One region of the Tatumella sp. UCD-D_suzukii genome, then DNA from elsewhere that is predicted to be linked to it. Evidence: predicted binding sites of a transcription regulator. Region 1 holds the regulator's gene; each other region holds the start of a gene.

Evidence for each region. The regulator PurR, encoded in region 1, represses purine synthesis genes. The targets are predictions, from matches to a motif close to CANGCAAACGTTTGCNTG.
Region 2: the regulator PurR is predicted to act here: its motif matches at 1,873-1,890, upstream of CG67_RS02085 (NCS2 family permease).
Region 3: the regulator PurR is predicted to act here: its motif matches at 1,349-1,366, upstream of purE (5-(carboxyamino)imidazole ribonucleotide mutase).
Region 4: the regulator PurR is predicted to act here: its motif matches at 1,832-1,849, upstream of serA (phosphoglycerate dehydrogenase).

What each region holds. Positions count from the first base shown of each region.
Region 1 covers NZ_JFJX01000012.1:252,813-256,002, forward strand. Annotated here, with positions in the region: gene punC (purine nucleoside transporter PunC) at 1-338, opposite strand, end outside; gene punR (DNA-binding transcriptional activator PunR) at 444-1,346, shown strand; gene purR (HTH-type transcriptional repressor PurR) at 1,356-2,381, opposite strand; gene CG67_RS18775 (YnhF family membrane protein) at 2,653-2,742, shown strand; gene CG67_RS05265 (C40 family peptidase) at 2,863-3,190, opposite strand, start outside.
Region 2 covers NZ_JFJX01000004.1:7,892-11,081, forward strand. Annotated here, with positions in the region: gene CG67_RS02085 (NCS2 family permease) at 367-1,662, opposite strand; gene nac (nitrogen assimilation transcriptional regulator NAC) at 2,003-2,920, opposite strand.
Region 3 covers NZ_JFJX01000029.1:72,102-75,291, reverse strand. Annotated here, with positions in the region: gene purK (5-(carboxyamino)imidazole ribonucleotide synthase) at 1-750, opposite strand, end outside; gene purE (5-(carboxyamino)imidazole ribonucleotide mutase) at 747-1,259, opposite strand; gene lpxH (UDP-2,3-diacylglucosamine diphosphatase) at 1,395-2,111, opposite strand; gene ppiB (peptidylprolyl isomerase B) at 2,111-2,605, opposite strand; gene cysS (cysteine--tRNA ligase) at 2,828-3,190, shown strand, end outside.
Region 4 covers NZ_JFJX01000049.1:298,838-302,027, forward strand. Annotated here, with positions in the region: gene serA (phosphoglycerate dehydrogenase) at 454-1,692, opposite strand; gene rpiA (ribose-5-phosphate isomerase RpiA) at 1,929-2,594, opposite strand; gene CG67_RS09575 (LysR family transcriptional regulator ArgP) at 2,783-3,190, shown strand, end outside.

The sequences.
Region 1 (3,190 bases):
ACGGCGGCGGCACAGACACCGATGGCCTGGATAAAACGCAGGGCCAGTAACATCACCGGAGATGTCACCCATAGCATGGCCAGGCAACTGGCCGCGAAAATTCCCAGCCCGCACAGTAATACCGGTTTCCGTCCTGTCACATCAGACAGGGGGCCCCACAGCAACTGACCGCAGGCAAAACCGGCCAGAAACAGGCTCAGGCTGGCGCTGATCACCCCGGCGCTGGTGCCCAGGTCCTGTTTCATTGCACCAAAGGCAGGTAAATACATATCCGTAGCCAGAAAGCCCAGCATACTGAGTAAGGCCAGATAAATTAAAAACAACACCGGATGCCTCATGACATCTCCTCTGATAAAAATTTCGCGCAAAGTGTAAAAGGGTGCATTGCTTGTTGTGAATCGGTAATATTTGAGATTAACGTTTAAAAAATTTGAAAGGTCATTATGTGGTCTGAATATGCACTCGAAGTCGTCGATGCGGTATCAAGGAATGGCAGCTTCAGTGCAGCGGCCAGAGAGCTTCATCGCGTGCCTTCGGCGATCAGTTATACGGTCAGGCAGCTTGAGGAGTGGCTGGCGGTGCCTTTATTTGAGCGTCAGCACCGGGACGTCGTTCTCACTCCGGCAGGTGAACATTTTGTCCGTGAAAGCCGCGGGGTTATCAAAAAAATGCAATCCACCCGTCGGCAATGTCAGCAACTGGCGAATGGCTGGCGGGGGCAGGTAAGCATTGCCGTGGACAGGATTGTTAAACGACAACGTATGCAGCAACTGGTGACCGATTTTTATCGTCATTTCTCTGATATCGAACTGCACATCAGTGAAGAAGTCTTTAACGGGGTATGGGATGCGCTGGCTGATGGCAGGGTGGACATGGCTATCGGTGCAACCCGGGCCGTGCCGGTGACCGGGCGTTTTGATTTCCGTGATATGGGCCACCTGAACTGGCGGTGCATTGTCAGTGCCGACCACCCTCTGGCTAACGGCGGCCCGCCGGGAGAGGAGAGGTTACGTGCCTGGCCCTCACTGATGCTGGAAGATACCTCCCGGGCATTGCCACGACGTATCACCTGGTCGCTGGATAACCAGCGGCGTATGCCGGTGCCGGACTGGCAGACCGGGCTCGACTGCGTGAGGGCCGGGTTATGTGTAGCCATGGTACCTGGCCACCTGGCCAGGCCACTGCTATCCCGGGGGGAAGTCAGGGAATTACAGTTACCTGCACCGTTTCCGGAAAGCCCCTGTTGTGTCAGTTGGGCCGGGGAGCGGAGTTCACCGGCCCTGCGGTGGATTCTGGACTACCTCGGGGATACCGACACACTGAACCAGGAATGGCTGAGGGAATAAAAGGTGTGCTTAACGACGATAATCGACAAAAGGACCATCAATCACCGAGCGACGTTCAATCAGTCGCGGGTTCACCTCAATGGTTTGGGGTTCATCGCGTTTATTGACGATACGATCCAGCAACATTTCCAGGGCTTTTTCACCCAGTTCACGTTTAGGCTGGTGAATAGTGGTCAGCGCCGGGCTGAAGTAACGTGAATTACGTACGTTGTCATAGCCGATCACTGATATATCCTGCGGTACGCGTAATCCCTGTTCGTCAGCCGCACAAATGGCACCCATAGCCATAATATCGCCACCGCAGAACACGGCGGTAGGCAGTTGCGGTTGCGAAAGCAACTGCTGCATCGCCTGATAGCCGGACTCCGGTTCGAAATCACCCTGTACCAGCCATTCATCACGCAGGGTGATACCGGCTTCCTGTAACGCTTTCAAAAAGCCTGACAGGCGTCCGCCGCCGGTGTTGCGTTCCATCTGGCCCGGGATACAGCCGATATCACGATGGCCACGTTCTATCAGGTAGCGTCCGGCCATATATCCGCCCCGGAAGGCATTATCCAGGATGGTGTCGGTAAAGTCCCCACGGGAAACTCCCCAGTCCATAACGACCATCGGAATATTACGGTTCTGTTCCAGCATATCCAGCAGATCCTGTGGGTATTCTGCACACATAACCAGCAGACCATCGACACGCTTTTGTGCCATCATCGACAGATAGGCACGCTGTTTTTTCAGATCATTATCGGCATTGCCGAGGATCAGGGTATAACCGTGCTCAAAGCATTTCTTTTCGATAACTTCGATGATCTCTGCAAAATAAGGAGCTTCCAGAGAGGTCGACAGCAATCCTATGGTCCGGGTGTTATTCACTTTCAGACTTCTGGCGACGGCACTCGGGGAATAATGCAATTCATTAATTGCCTCCCGGACGGCCTTACAGGTGTCTTCCGCAACAAAGCGGGTCTGATTAATGACATGTGAAACAGTGGTGGTGGAAACCCCTGCTCGCTTCGCCACGTCTTTAATAGTTGCCATTCAATTCTTACTCCGGGTTTATCATTATTCTGTGCTGGCTGAGTTAATCGTTTGCGTTTACCCTGACTCCGGCAATCGTTCGTAGTGTAGGGGGGACGATTTACCTGTGACGGGACGATAATAGCGCTTGAAATTTCAGCACGCATCATCGTTGCGCAACGAAGGGCGGCAATTCTAGCAAGGTCAGGACAATAAAACGAGATTTTTGCGCAACAGTGTGGTAATTATAATAATATCCATACAGTTATTGTGCTTATGAGAAGGGGGACGCATTGATACTGATCTTAAACTGGCACTGACCACCACGATTGTTGCTTTATTGATGATTTCTGCATTCAGTTTTACAGCAATTCTGCATTAACCGGGGTCTCCCGGCTTGCGGGAGTGCAGTGCTGTCCCGCAACAGATAATAAAAAAGCCTGAACACTGTTCAGGCTTTTTTATGCTTTCGGCCCGGGAAGGGGCAGTAGCCTGTACTCTCTTAACGAACGGTACTCGGGGTCATTACCCGGCGGGCACCGATGTAGTGGCTCTGCCAGTATTCGTTGCTCAGGGCACTGATTTGAATATCTTTGCCGGTGCGGGGGGACTGAATAAATTTCCCGTCACCCAGGTAGACTCCCACATGGTCAGCTTTTTCACGGCCATGAATATGGAAGAAGACCAGGTCACCTTTTTCCAGCTGATTACGTTTAACCGGTGCGGCATCACGCAGGTGGAACATTTCGTTAGCGGTGCGCGGAATTCTGTAATTCACCAGATCTTTATAGGCGTAGTAGACAAGCCCGCTGCAATCAAAACCGGTGTAG
Region 2 (3,190 bases), on a different contig from region 1:
AGCCAGGATTTCGCACGGCGATACCAAATCATCTGAACAGAAAAGGGAGGAATAATCAGTGGTTCCCGGTAACGGAGAGCGTATCGACCACTATTCATGCCGTAAAGGATGCCGCCGGAAGTGGAAGCGCGGTGATGTAATTTTATACCCGGCGGGGTGAAAAGACTACACGGGATTACCGATACTCTGCCACTGCCTGTCAGGGAGTCCCCGTTTGCTGGTCAGTGAGAGACGCGGGAACAGGATCCCGCGGCACAGCAGCTTTGCAGTACGGACCCGGTCAGGTGAATAACGCCAGGAGTAGTGCGTCGCAGATAAAACAAAAAAGGAGCCGAAGCTCCTTTTTCATCTCAGCGATGACAGGTATCAGGCGCTGAGCCAGCCCAGCTTGATCACAAACAAGACAGACAGAATAATCAATGCCGGGTTAACTTCACGGACTTTACCGGTCAGTAACTTCACCACCGTCCAGGTAATAAACCCGAAGGCAATACCATTCGCGATAGAGTACGTTAATGGCATCGCCAGCGCGGTCACCGTCACCGGAGCTGCTGTGGTGATATCTTTCCAGTCAATTTCAGCCAGCCCGGAGGTCATCAGTACCGCCACAAACAGTAATGCCGGGGCAGTCGCATACTCAGGAACACTGCCTGCCAGCGGCGAGAAAAAGAGTGACAGCAGGAACAGGATAGCGACCACCACAGAGGTCAGACCGGTGCGTCCGCCGGCACTGACGCCTGCGGTAGATTCAACAAAGCTGGTGGTGGTAGACGTCCCCAGCAGAGAACCGAACAGCGCTGCTGAACTGTCCGCAATCAGCGCTTTACCCATCGCAGGGATATTTCCTTTCTCATCCGTCAGACCCGCACGGCGGCTGACACCGATCAGTGTGCCTGAGTTATCAAAGACATCGACAAACAGGAAGGCAAAAATCACGCTGACCAGTCCGACGTTAAAGGCGCCGGCGATGTCCAGTTTCAGGAAAGTCGGTGCAATAGATGGCGGCGCAGAGAAGATCCCTGCAAAAGGTGTCATACCCGACAGCATCGAAATGGCGGTGATCACCAGAATACCGATCAGTACGGCACCGGTAATACGGCGGGCTTCAAGAACCACAATCAGGAAAAAGCCCAGGATAGCCAGTAACGGTCCGGCTTTAGTGAGATCCCCTAAGCCGACCAGCGTTGCCTGGTTACCTACCACAATCCCCGCCCCTTCCAGCGCAATCAGCGCCAGGAACAGACCAATACCGGCGGCTATTGCAGAGCGCAGCGGTAACGGAATACTGTTGATGATCCATTCACGGATTTTGAACAGAGATAATGCGAAGAAGATTAACGCAGAAATAAAGACCGCCCCGAGAGCGACCTGCCAGTGATAACCCATGTGCAGCACAACGGTATAGGTAAAGAAGGCATTTAAGCCCATTCCCGGTGCCAGAGCGATAGGCATGTTCGCAATCATTCCCATCAGCACCGAGCCAATGGCCGCTGCCAGACAGGTAGCAACGAAGACTGCACCTTTATCCATGCCGGTTGCCCCGAGGATACTCGGGTTAACAAACAGGATATAGGCCATCGCCAGGAAGGTCGTTAGTCCTGCAATGACTTCTGTACGAACAGTAGTCTTATGTGCTTTCAACTTAAAGAGTTTTTCAAGCATGAGTCGGTCCTTTATAGATCTCGCTTATCACGATTTTTATTTTATAACAGTCTTTAAGAAATGGCTGTCATCGCCCGGTAACAGGCCGGACAGACAAACCTTCATTCCACCCCAAAATGACATAAGCAAAACCCGTGCCATGACGCAGCACGGGTTCAGTATTCGGAATAAGTTCCTGCGAGAGGAGAAACCCCGGTCAGCGCAATACGCTGCGCAAACGTTTTCTTACCGGCGCCAATCCTAATGATAGAGGCCCCCGGGGGCAATAATTTTTTGTCCCTCAGGGGCGGAAAATAGAGCCGGAAGCCGGTTTAGCGGCTTCCGGCGGGAAAAGTGGTGATTAACTCACCAGCATCAGTTCACGTTCGGTGACCGCCGGACGCTGAGCCAGGGCGAGCAGACGATGCTGGACAGCCCGGGCAGAGGCTGACAGAGGTAATGCTGAAGAGGTGTTCAGAGATAATGGCAGATGCAGTGACGGAGAAATGATTTTCGCCATCCAGCCATTAATCGGAGCAGTGAGCGATCTTGCCGCCGATTCAGGCAATACCGAAACTCCCATACCACTGGAAATTGCTGCGGACAATGTCGACAGTGATTCAATTTCACCAATGATATGTGCACTGAGACGGCGCAGAGAGAAAGCTTCATCCACCCGTTGTCTTACCGCACTGTAATCACGCGGCAGATACAGATTCATTCCCGCCACTTCAGAGAGATCAATCTGTGCCCCCGGAGAAACGCCGGTGCCGACCAGATACAATTCTTTCTGCATCAGTGGCTGAGAACTCAGGCCCTTTTCCGGCGTGCGATCGTACAATAAAGCCATATCGAGCTGACCATTGATGACTTTCTCATTCAACGCCTGACCACTGTTTTCGTGCAGGTATACCAGAATATCCGGCCAGGTCTCACGGATTTCACGCAGCAATGGCATCACCAGAGAAGACGCGGCGGTTCCCGGAGCAAGCCCGATGGAGACCTGTCCTGAGAGGATATTACCGGAATTATGTACCGCCATCTGTGCCTGTTCACACTGCCGCAGAATATTGCGGGCATGAGTGTAGAGCACTTTACCGGCATCGGTCGGGGTCACCCCGCGTTTGGTGCGGATCAATAATTGCTGATCCATCTCCCCTTCCAGGGTAGCTACCTGCTGGCTCAGTGCCGGTTGAGCGATGTGCAATACCTCTGCGGCCTGAGTGAGGCTGCCGATATCGACAATTTTCACAAAGTATTTCAGTCGTCTTAAGTTCATTTTCTCTCCCGTCACTAAATCCGGATACTCGAAGCAGGCTAAGCCTGTGGCTGGATATACCGGTAGTTGCAATTAACAGGCCAGAAATGACTAAACTGTTTCGCTGATCCGAATGTCATAACAAAAACACTATGAAAAGAAGCCGTTTCGGCCATTTTCTGTTCGCAGTAGTCATTTTTACCGGGGACAAAACTCAGGCTGCCTGCACAAAGACAGTGCAGAATGTTTCTGCACAGTGCGTTATGCCTGGTTGATCACGCGATATCCGGC
Region 3 (3,190 bases), on a different contig from region 1:
CGTCCAGTGGCCGCTATTATGAACCCGCGGTGCCAGTTCATTAATTAACAGACCTTCAGGCGTAATAAAGCATTCCATCGCCATCACACCGACATAATCCAGTTCCTGCATAATCGCCGTCAGCATCGCTTCTGCCTGACGTTGCTGTGCGGCATCCGGCTCAGGCAGGGCAACGCTGCACAACAGGATGCCGTTATGGTGCAGGTTATGGGTCAGCGGATAAAAGACCAGGGTGCCATCGTGACCACGGGCACCCACCAGGGAAACCTCACCGGAAAAATCTATTCCCTGCTCCACGATACACTCGCCATAGCACTCTTCCGGCAGCGTCTGACAATCGCTCTCCCGCAGACGCCACTGTCCACGGCCATCATAGCCGCCGGTCCGGCGTTTCACGATGGCCAGGTCGCCAAGGCGTTTAAAGACGTCCGGCCACTGTGCCGCATCGCTCAGCAGTTGCCACGGGGCTGTGGCCAAGCCTAACTGATCGAGCAGTTGTTTCTGGGTCAGGCGATCGGCAAGGCGCGGAAAAATATCCCGGTTCACAAACGCCGGATGACTGGCCAGGGCCTGTGTCAGCGGGGTTTCCGGCCAGCGTTCGATTTCGGCGGTAATGACGCTCTCGCGGATAGGCAGGCTTTCCGGTTCAGCATCAATCCCGACAGGGTAGACGGCGATCCCCAGCGGCTCCCCCGCCTGGCGTAACATCCGTCCCAGTTGTCCGTTACCTAATACGCAAACCGGTTTCATGCCTCTGCCTCCCGCGGGTCCGGATGGTTCAGTACCGCTTCACTTTGCTGCGTCCGCCAGTCGGACAGACGTTGTGCCAGTCCGGCATCGTTGACGGCCAGGATTTGCGCGGCCAGCAGGGCAGCATTAGCGGCACCGGCTTTACCGATAGCCAGCGTCCCGACCGGGATCCCGCGAGGCATCTGCACGATAGAGTACAGGCTGTCGACACCGCTGAGCGCTGCGCTCTGTACCGGTACGCCCAGTACCGGCACCAGGGTTTTGGCAGCCAGCATCCCCGGCAGGTGAGCCGCGCCACCGGCGCCGGCAATAATCACATGAAAGCCCTGGTCCTGTGCATTCTCAGCAAAGCTGAACAGTTTGTCCGGGGTGCGGTGTGCAGACACCACTTCCACGTGGTGAGCAAGGTCCAGTTCGTTAAGAATTTCTGCAGCATACTGCATCGTAGCCCAGTCACTTTTAGAACCCATAATGATGGCGATACGGGCCGGGGCAGTATTCGACGACATGCGGTCAACTCCTGTGAGTAGATAAAAAACCTGAAGGCGGACAGGTAATACACCTTGAGAAGGGCGTGAGAATAGCATGAGTCGGGGCAGAGGAAAACGGTTGCGTCGCGACACAACCGGGCAAAATATCCTGATTTACCAGGGGAAAGCGATGAGGCTGACGCCGTCGGCATCCAGCTGGATCATGGAACCTTCCTGATGCCAGGCACCGAGGACGGCCCGCTCTGCGGGCTGCTGACCGACACTGAGACGATGAATGGCCGGACGATGGGTATGACCATGGATCAACAGGGAAGCCTGATAACGTTGCATCACGGCTTCGACGGCCTGTGGATTTACATCCATGATCTGCTGGCTTTTGGTCTGATTAGCCTGCTGACTGTCATTACGCAGTCTGACGGCGATTTTCTGACGTAGCCGCAACGGCAGCATCAGAAACAGGCGCTGTAGCCAGGGCTGGTGAACTTTCTCGCGAAACCGCAGGTAACCGGCATCATCGGTACAGAGGGTATCACCATGCATAATCAGGACGCGGTGACCATAGAGCTCCAGTAACTGCTCTTCGGGGAGTAACTGCATACCACAGCGGGCAGCGAACTTTTTCCCCAGTAAGAAATCGCGGTTACCATGGATAAACCAGATAGGGATCGTCAGGGCAGAGAGCGCCTCAGCGACCTGCTGGTGCAGCGGGTTCGGGTCATCATCCCCGATCCAGCTTTCGAACAGATCGCCCAGGATATACAGGGCTTCACATTCTGTGGCTTCACGCTGTAAAAAACGCAGAAAACCGGCAGTAATTGCCGGTTCCTGCTGACACAGATGCAAATCTGCAATAAAAAGTGTCCGCGACATTACTCGCTGATGGTCACTTTCTGAATGATGACGTCTTCTTTTGGTACGTCCTGATGCATACCGCTACGGCCGGTAGAAACCGCTTTGATTTTTTCGACCACATCCATACCTTCAACCACTTCAGCGAAGACACAGTAGCCCCAGCCCTGAACGCTTTCATCACGGAAGTTCAGGAAGTCATTATCTGCAACGTTGATGAAGAACTGTGCTGTCGCAGAGTGTGGTGCAGAGGTACGAGCCATCGCCAGCGTACCACGGGTGTTCTTCAGGCCATTGCTGGCTTCGTTACGGATTTCAGCGTTGGTGGATTTCTGCTTCATTCCTGGCTCAAAACCACCCCCCTGGATCATAAAGCCATTAATGACGCGATGGAAAATGGTGTTGTCATAAAAACCTTCACGGCAGTAGGTCAGAAAGTTTTCTACGGTAGCCGGGGCTTTATCATCGAAGGTTTTAATGACGATATCACCAAAATTAGTCTGGAAAGTGACCATAATTTCATCCTGTCATGGTTGTTGTGCAGTATTTCAGCCTTTTCTGTGACTCAGAAAGGGCATTTACGATGGCACCTTATACCATAAATTTGAGGTATGCGGCAGTAGGGGGTGCTTACCTCCGGTTACCGGACTTGCTTTACGTCGCAGTCCCGTGAAAAATACGGCACAATAACCCGAGTTATCGCACACGCAGAACAAACGCAGAAACGGAAGAGTTAAATGCTGAAAATTTATAACACTCAGAGCAGACAAAAAGAGGAATTTAAACCTATTCATGCCGGGAAAATTGGCATGTACGTGTGCGGTATTACCGTTTATGACCTGTGCCATATTGGCCATGGCCGTACATTCGTTGCCTTTGATGTGGTCTCCCGCTACTTACGTTATCTGGGATATGACCTGAAATACGTGAGAAATATCACGGATATTGATGACAAAATCATTAAACGTGCGAACGATAAAGGTGAAACTATCGGTGAACTGACGGACCGGATGATTGCCGAAATGCACCGTGATTTTGCTGCGCTGAATATCCTGCCGCCGGACGTTGAACCCCGCGCCACCCGCCATATTCCTGAAATT
Region 4 (3,190 bases), on a different contig from region 1:
CGGGAGTGCAGAGGGCGCGGCCATGCGCCCTTTGCCCGGTCGCCCACGGCGGATTACAGGCAGTATGCCTTATTATAAAGCGAACGGAATATTCACCGTGCTGGGATGAAAAACAACGGACGAACTTATTACCCACAAACCAGAGACAAAGATCCCCCGTTTTTCTCCGGGCCACCCACCCGGTGTCTTACCGCGACATCGCACCACTGAACGAGTGAATGTGACCAGGCGCCCTTTGCCCGGTCGCCCGCAGCGGATTACAGGCAGCAAGCCTTATTACAAAGCAAACGGAACACTCACCGTACTGATAATAAAATATCCCGACTATCGCCCTGCCCCCTGTAATCCGGTTACCGGTATTTATCTGTTAATACCGGATGACAGCACCTGATATCGGGTCAACAGCGACAAAAAAGGCGGGTTTCCCCGCCTTTTCAGACTCTGGTGATGAACTTAGTACAGCAGGCGGGCACGCAGCGTGCCCTGAATACCTTTCATCAGTTGCAGCGCTTTATCGGCGACGTCCTGCGGGGCATCGATATCGATAACCACATAACCCATGTACGGCGTGGTCTGCAGATACTGGCCCATAATATTGATGCCCTGCTCGGCAAAAATCTGGTTGATGGCCGTCAGTACGCCCGGACGGTTCTCATGGATATGCAGCAAACGGCTGGCGCTGGCGGCATGGCCTGGCAGAGAAACCTCAGGGAAGTTTACCGCTGACAACGTTGAACCGTTATCAGAGTATTTAATCAGCTTACCGGACACTTCTACGCCAATATTCTCCTGCGCTTCTTCGGTGGAACCACCGATATGCGGCGTCAGGATAACATTGTCGAACTCACACAGTGGCGAGACAAAAGGATCACTGTTGCTGGCCGGTTCCTGCGGATAAACATCGATAGCAGCACCACTCAGATGCTTGCTTGCCAGCGCGTCACACAGCGCCGGAATATCAATCACCGTTCCGCGGGAGGCATTGATCAGCAGACCGCCTTTTTTCATTGCCGCCAGTTGTTCAACCCCGATCATATTTTGTGTGTTCGGGGTTTCCGGCACATGCAGGGTGACCACATCGCTCATCCCCAGCAAATCATTCAGATGTTTTACCTGCGTCGCATTACCTAACGGGAGCTTATCTTCCACATCGTAGAAGAAAACATGCATCCCCAGGCTTTCAGCCAGCACACCCAGCTGCATGCCGATATGGCCGTAACCAATGATACCCAGTTTTTTACCACGGGCTTCAAACGAACCCTTGGCATTTTTGTTCCAGATCCCACGGTGTGCCTTGGCATTCGCTTCCGGAATACCGCGTAACAACAGCAGCAATTCACCAATCACCAGTTCAGCAACAGAGCGGGTGTTAGAGAACGGCGCATTGAAGACCGGGATACCGCGTTTTGCCGCCGCATCAAGGTCAACCTGATTAGTCCCGATGCAGAAGCACCCTACCGCCACTAATTTTTCTGCGGCCGCAAACACTTCTTCGGTCAGGTGGGTACGGGAGCGGATCCCGACAAAGTGTGCATCGCGAATCGACTCTTTCAGGGATTCGGTATCCAGTGCACCTTTATGAAATTCAATATTGGTATAGCCCGCTGCACGAAGATTATCCAGCGCTGTCTGATGAACACCTTCCACCAGCAGAAACTTAATTTTGTCTTTTTCCAGTGATACCTTTGCCATTGCCCGACCTTATGGTTGACGATATTGAGACGAATATAAGTATTTCTTCTGTCAACATAACAAAATTTCCGCTACGGGCAACAGAAAACCGCTCCCGGTTTCAGGCTGCCCGCACGACGGTTTCAGCAGATTTCGATAAAAAGAAAACGATTACGTCTGCAGGAAAGCAGAATTTATCAACTGCTGTTTTAAATGTGATATAAATCACTAAAATAAACTCAAAAAAAAGACGTCTCTCAGACGCCTTTCTTCAATGTGATCACACCATCTTCTGTACCAATCAGCGCAACATCAGCCCCTCTGGCCGCAAATAGCCCGACCGTCACTACACCCGGTAATGCATTGATTTTACGCTCAAGCTCCGCCGGATTGACAATGCTGAGGTTGTAAACGTCAAGAATAATATTCCCGTTATCTGTTACCACATGCTGTCGATATTCCGGTAACCCACCCATTTTCACCAGTTCCCTGGCAACATACGCCCTGGCCATCGGAATAACCTCGACCGGTAATGGGAAATGCCCCAGAACATCCACCTGTTTGCTGGCATCGGCGATGCAGATAAACTGCTCTGCCACCGCGGCGATGATTTTCTCGCGGGTGAGCGCAGCGCCGCCACCTTTAATCATCTGCATTTGCGGGTTGATTTCATCTGCACCATCTACATACACCGATAACTGATCGACATTATTCAGGTCGATGACCGGGATACCGCAGGCCAGCAATTTTGCCGTCGAATCTTCAGAACTGGATACAGCCCCTTCAATGTCATGCTTCATGGTGGCTAGTGCATCAATAAAATGAGCAACGGTACTGCCGGTACCCACACCTACTACCGCTCCGGGACGGACATACTTCAGTGCTGCCTGACCCACTGCTTTTTTTAATTCATCACGGCTCATGATATGTTAAACCTGTACGCTCTGTTCGTCAGCGTAGTATAAAACAAGCAAAAGAAAAAAAACCTACTCTTGCTGGCAAGTTCCCATGTTTTATAAAACCGTCAGCAAAATTACGGAGATACTATCTTAGTGCGCGTCAGTGAACTTAACCGGGGATATGTTTTCCCTGCAGCCGAGAGAAAACACCCATGAAACGCCCGGATTACCGAACCCTTCAGGCCCTGGATGCAGTGATACGAGAGCGGGGTTTTGAACGCGCTGCACAAAAGTTATGCATTACCCAGTCAGCTGTTTCACAGCGTATTAAACAGCTGGAGAATCTTTTTGGTCAGCCCCTGCTGGTCCGTACTGTTCCTCCCCGCCCCACCGAGCAGGGTCAGAAGTTACTGGCGTTACTGCATCAGGTAGAGATGCTGGAAGAGCAGTGGCTGGCGGACGAATCGGGCGGCAGTACACCGCTACTGCTGTCTATCGCAGTTAACGCCGACAGCCTGGCAACCTGGTTACTGCCGGCTCTGAAAGATGTGCTGGCCGACTCACCGGTACGACTTAACCTGCAGGTAGAAGATGAAAGCAGGACACAGGAACGTCTGCGC